2 regions of the Chryseobacterium sp. FG46 genome follow, and region 1 is predicted to be linked to the other one. Evidence: riboswitches for the same ligand, from Rfam matches in the RefSeq annotation. Region 1 holds a riboswitch; the other holds the start of a gene.
What was found. A riboswitch is a leader RNA that binds a small molecule or an ion and turns the genes downstream of it on or off. The one in region 1 is predicted to bind cobalamin.

Region 2: it holds a riboswitch for cobalamin, as region 1 does, so the genes downstream of both, ACODR7_RS06945 (TonB-dependent receptor plug domain-containing protein) here and metE (5-methyltetrahydropteroyltriglutamate--homocysteine S-methyltransferase) in region 1, are expected to answer to the same signal.

The regions. Positions count from the first base shown of each region.
Region 1 covers NZ_JBMDJJ010000001.1:331,182-334,375, forward strand. The annotation lists gene ACODR7_RS01445 (hypothetical protein) at 1-530, shown strand, start outside; gene ACODR7_RS01450 (Lrp/AsnC family transcriptional regulator) at 618-1,079, opposite strand; cobalamin riboswitch at 1,275-1,460, shown strand; gene metE (5-methyltetrahydropteroyltriglutamate--homocysteine S-methyltransferase) at 1,635-3,194, shown strand, end outside.
Region 2 covers NZ_JBMDJJ010000006.1:189,402-192,595, reverse strand. The annotation lists gene ACODR7_RS06945 (TonB-dependent receptor plug domain-containing protein) at 1-1,163, opposite strand, end outside; cobalamin riboswitch at 1,273-1,459, opposite strand; gene ACODR7_RS06940 (transporter) at 1,553-2,500, opposite strand; gene ACODR7_RS06935 (cytochrome-c peroxidase) at 2,513-3,194, opposite strand, start outside.

The DNA of each region.
Region 1 (3,194 bases):
CATTCAATTTTATTGTAACCGTATTTTTTCTGGTAGTAAGTGTGACTGTATTTTCACAAAAAACAGCCGCTTTGGGTTCTTTATTGGATAGAAATTCAGAATTTATATTCCCGCAAGCTCCTGATAAAATCTCAAAAGAGTTGAATGTAAAAGCCATCTTTTATGAAGATGCCAATGAAGAGAAATATGCCAAATGGCCCATTAAAACAGGGCTGGAACTTTATTGCAGCTTGGGAAAAAACAATACTGTGAATGAGATGTTTTTTGTTGCTTCAGATAATAAACCTGTAATTGTTGAGGGACTTCCTTTTGGTCTTGTTCTGAATAAAAGTACATTACAGGACAGTAAAACGAAGTTCAGGAAGTACAATGCCAAAACACAAAAATTAGCAGCAGACAATGAATTTCCAGATGGATCAAAACTGGTTTTTAAAAAAGGAAAACATTATGCAACATTATTTTTCGACAGCAAAAACCTTTTAAAATCATTAGGACTTACAGAAGAAATGATTGATCCGGCAGCTAATTAACCGATGAGAGGCTTCAAAACAACATAAGATCCGTCATTATCTGGCGGTTTTTTTATTCTTATAATGAAGCCCTAGTTATAAATTTAATTATATTGTTAATCCATAGTTGTTTTTTACCTCAGCCATCACAAAAGTACTGTGAGTGCTGCCTATAGAATCTACAGATCCCAGCTTGTTAAATACAAAATCCTGATAATGTTTCATATCTCTTACCTGAACTTTCAGAAGGAAATCAAAATCTCCGGAAATATTGTAACATTCGGCAACTTCTTCAATTTCTAAAATCTCTTTTACAAAATCATAACCTACAGACCGGTCATGAATTTTGAGCTTGATCTGGCAGAAAACCGTAAAACCGCGGTTCAGTTTTTCAGCATCAAGAATGGCTGCATACCTTTTAACAAAACCTTCCTGTTCAAGCCTTTTTACCCTTTCAAAAACCGGAGAGGTAGAGAGGTTCACTTCTTTCGCAAGTTCCTTAACAGTCAGTTTAGCATTTTTCTGGAGCAGCCTGAGCAGCTGTAAATCCTTATCATCGAGTTGTTCCACAGAATATTATTCTTTTAAATGATTAAAACAGTCAAATGTAAAGAATTATATGCTTCTATTTTTATTTTTAAAAGTTTAATTTGCTTAATTATTTATTATGAATTGTATTTTTATTCGGTATTGCTAATTTTACACAAAATTAAAAACTTTTACTGATAATCTTTGTTAAAGGTAAAAGTACAGTTCTTTGCAGATACTTCATCAAACAGGAAAGGTTTTACTTAAGGTAGATTAATAGGGAATCGTGTGCAAATCACGAGCTGTCGCGCAACTGTAAGTAACATGCCAAAAGTTTCTGTCCTTGCATATCCACTGCCAAAAACGGGAAGGATGACGGAAACTGTTACAAGTCAGGAGACCTGCCTTTACTGAATTGACAATGCTTTCGCGGGCTGAAGCTTTTGGGTCATACAGATGGTATATCAGATATGTATTTTCTCTCAATTGGAAATGCATTGCCTGCTATGTCATTATTTCCTGAAATTTTCTCCGCAAAAACATAACGAAGCATTTTAAGGGACTTTCACAATAAGTTTAACTAAAAAGTTTAAAAAAATGCAAACTCACATCCTTGGCTATCCGCGTATTGGTAGCAAAAGAGAACTCAAAAAAGCCTGCGAGCAGTATTGGTCAGGTAAAATCCTTCTGGAAGAGCTTCTGAACACCGGAAGAACTATCTGTACCCAAAACTGGAATATCCAGAAAGAAGCCGGAATAGACCTTATCCCGTGTAATGATTTTTCATACTATGATCAGGTATTGGATATGAGCCTTGTAGTAGGAGCAATTCCAACACGGTATCATGAAGTAGTGCTTAAAAAAAACAATACTGAGCTTGATCTTTATTTTGCAATGGCAAGAGGATATCAGAAAGACGGACTGGACATCACCGCAATGGAAATGACCAAGTGGTTCGATACCAATTATCACTATATCGTTCCGGAATTTTATAATAACCAACAGTTTAAGCTGAGTTCAGATAAAATTTTCAATGAATTTGCAGGAGCAAAACAAGCGGGAATCAATGCAAAACCGGTGATTATCGGACTGGTTTCTTATCTGTTATTGGGAAAAGAAAAAGAAGAAGGATTTGATAAACTGGATCTGGCGAAAAATCTTCTTCCGGTCTATACGGAGATTTTAACCAAACTTCAGGATCAGGGTGCGGAATGGATTCAGTTTGATGAACCTTTTTTAGCCTTGGATTTAACAGAAAAAGCCAAAGAAACTTACCTTTTTGTGTATGCCGAAATCAGAAAACGATTCCCAAAACTGAAATTTATTGTAGCCACTTATTTCGACGGATTAAAAGATAATGCATCACTTGCCGTTTCACTTCCTGTGAATACATTGCATGTTGATCTGGTGAGAAATCCTGAACAACTGGATGATATTCTGAATAGTATTCCGGAAAATTTATGCCTTTCATTAGGGGTAATTGATGGCCGGAATATCTGGAAAAATGATTATGAAAAGTCGCTGTCTTTCATTACAAAAGCTGTTGAAAAATTAGGATCTGAAAGGATTTTGATCGCTCCATCATGTTCATTGCTTCATTCACCTTGTGATCTGGATTTTGAAACCCATCTTAACCCGGAAATTAAAAGCTGGCTGGCTTTTGCTAAACAAAAAGTAAAAGAAGTCGTAACACTTAAAGAACTTGCTTCCGGAACAGAAAATGAACAGATTCTTAAAGCATTTGAAGAAAATAAAAAAGCAATTGAAAGCAGAAGAACTTCTTCTCTTATTCATAATCACCAGGTAAAGCAAAGAGCAAATGCTGTTTCTGAAAAAGATGCTCAGAGAATAAACCCTTTCAAAATCCGTAAAAAAAAGCAGCAGGAAGTATTGCAGCTTCCTTTATTCCCAACCACTACAATAGGGTCATTCCCGCAAACCACAGAGGTAAGAAGCTGGAGAGCGAAATTCAAAAAAGGGGAACTGACCGCAGAACAGTATGATACTTTACTGAAAGAGGAAACTCAGAGAACAATCGGCTGGCAGGAAGAAATTGGTATCGATGTACTGGTTCACGGAGAATTTGAGCGTAACGACATGGTAGAATACTTCGGAGAACAGTTGGAAGGATTTGTATTCACCAAAAACGGATGGGTA
Region 2 (3,194 bases), on a different contig from region 1:
AATGTAGTGTAACGCGTAGGATAAGAAAAGTTATCCAGATTGGCATCCAGATTATTATACTGAAAATCACCACTCAGGCTGATATCCCAATTGGGCGTAATAGAATAGATATTGGATGAGGAAAGGTAGAGTTCCCGCTGTATATAGGTATTATCGGTATGAATAATAGACTGCGAACGAACCGTATCCATGAAATGGGTGTAATCGTAAGCAAATTTTGCTTTCAGCTGGGTTTCAAATTTCGGGAACAGTTTTTTCCTCAGATTGGCCTGTACGAAATAATTTTCATCAGAAAGTCTCGCTCCCCTTCCTCCGAAACGGCCATTCACAATAGGTGCCGGCATTCCACGGTCTGAAATATAACCGTAACCACGGATATTCCAGCTTCCGTTATTTAAAGTTCCATATAAAGAAGTTTCAAAACGTTTTGCTTTGATGTCTGAATCCTGTCTTTTTGCGATAGTATCATAAGCCTGCTGGCCGTCCGGATATTTCTTCGCATACCGGAATCTGTAAATTCCGTCACTTTGCATAAATTCTCCGCTGAAGCTGGCAGAAATCCTGTCTGAAATCTTCTGTTCCAACCGGAATGAAGGATTAAAGAGATCTATGGAAGCACTTTTGACTCTTATCACAAGATTGGTTTTTCTTGTTCCTTTAAACACAGGAGTTTTAGGCTGTAAATAAATAGATCCTGAAGATCCGAAGTCTTTTGCCGGCTGAAAAATTTCGCTTTTTTGCCCGTTATACAATGATATTTCTTCAAGATCATCCAAGGAATATCTTCCCAGATCCACCAGTCCGTTTTGGGCATTTCCCAATTGAATTCCGTCATAGAAAACACCTACATGCTGGCTTCCCATACTTCGGATATTAATAGTTTTCAAACCACCCAATCCGCCGTAGTCTTTAATCTGCACTCCCGAAAAATACCGCAGTGCATCTGCCACAGAATGACTGTTTAGTCTTTCCAGCTGTTCTCCCTGCAGGGTTTGTGCAGGAATAATTTCTTTAAAATTCTTTTTGTAAAGATTGATTCCTTTAATGGTCTCTTCCTGAAGACTGTCTTTTTTCTTAGTTTGGGAAAACACAAGTTGAGATGTTAACACTAATATTGTGAAAACAGCTTTATAAATTGCAGAAGTAGTTAGTTTTGCCGCCATTAGCTCATTTAGGGTAATGAAGACGCTAATGGGTATAAGAATACAACGACAAAGCACAGCTGTCACTGCACAGAATCATTGATGTCCTAAGCTTTATTCCACGAAAGCGTCAAACGATTATTTTCTGGCAGGTCTTCTGACTTACTCCATTTTTGAAATCCTTCCCATTCTTAAAAACAGTGGATATATTTTTCAAAAACTTTGGTGCGGAGCTTACAGCAGCGGGTCTGTTCCGGATTTTCACCGGATTCCCTTTTAAGAGCTTTTTACGGCTCACCAAATTCCGGCAAAGATAAATAATTATTCCTAATCCCCAATTAAAATCATGATTTATAAACAATTAAAGCTCCCGAAGGAGCTTTAGCATAATTTCATTAGGGGTTTCCCCTTTAAATTCCAATATTAAGGAAAATACTGAATCTTGATTTGGCTTCAATATCTCCTCCTGCCAGATGAGTATACATGGGAAGCATCATTTCACTTCCCAGGCTCAGCTTTTTATAAGAAGCTTCAAATCCCAGTTTTCCGTACAAAGCGCTCCCGGCAGTGTTAGGCAATGCTTCATCAAATTGTTTATTCTGGGCATATACTTCTCCCTGAACTCCTGTTTTTACAGAAAAAATAGACTTTTCATTCCCCGCAACCTGATAAAAACCTGTTGCAGCATAATTCCACTGGTTTCCAAAACGGTAATTTTTCTTATTCTCTGTTTTGATTGTATAGTCTGTATTGACCAATACGGCTACTTTATTTTTCTGAAATTTATAATTCAAAGCCGCCTGATAATCCCAGCTTCCGGTTCCCAGCTGAAAACTTGGATTGACACCGGATGTTCCTTTTTCATCAAATTTCCCTAAAGGAATTTTCACGCCCAAACCTCCGCTCAGATGATGGAAATTATCTTTGGAACTCATCAGCTGGTAAATTCCCATCAGATTAAGATCCCCTATTCCATTGATTTTAATATCTCCCTGCATGGTTTTCTTTTCATGAAAATGGAATGGCAGACTTGCGTAAACACTCAGTTTCTTAGTCAGTGGAATTTTTCCCCAAAGCTGCAGGGTATTAAAATATTGATCCTGTGTAAGATCTTTTACAAATAAGTTTTCTTTGGCTTTGTAATGCTGGGCAAAGTATTTGATTCCTACAAACTGTGGATTCAGCAAAGATTCAAAGCCGGAAGATCCGTTTCCTGCCGCACAGCCACAGGCATCACAATCATCATCAAAATTGAATCTACTAAAGGTTTCCGGGGCAATATATGCACTGTCTCTAATGGTCTTCGCCTGATACTGACTCAACAGGATCAAACTTATGATTATTATAATCTTCTTCATGTCTTCTATAAATTATTCTGCAAATTTTGGATTGGATATAAAGCTCTTATCTGATAGTGTTTTCAGAAAAGCTATAATATATTGTTTATCCTGACCCGTCATGGGAATACCAGTATGCCCATTCTGTTTTAAAAGAGGATCAAGATTTGGATGATTTTCAACATTGTCTGAATAGAAATTAAGTACCGCCTCTAAGGTGTAAAATCTTCCGTCATGCATATAAGGTGCGGTATATTCTACATTTCTTAAGCTGGGAACTCTGAATTTCATGTTGTCATTCCAATCTAAAGTAACCCTGTATCTTCCTCTGTCATCGAACTGGGCGTTGTAATACATTCCTGAATTTCGGTAGCTCTCATCGGTAAACAATTCTCCTGAATGACATGATGCACATTTATTCCGGAAAAGGGACATTCCCTGTGTTTCTTCAGCCGTGAAAGATAGCGTTCCTTTCATCATCTGATCATATTTGGAATCTGCCGATATCAATGTTGCCATAAACTGAGAAATAGCCTTAAGAATACGGTCTCCAGTGATCTTTTCATCACCAAATGCTGCTTTAAACATTTTTTTGTAGTTCGCATCACTATTCAGTTTTCCTACTGCTTCAGGAAGAGAGCTGTCCATTTCAAAATCTGTAGTAATAGGAACCAGAGATCTTTCATCCAGATTATGACTTACCCCGTCCCATGTA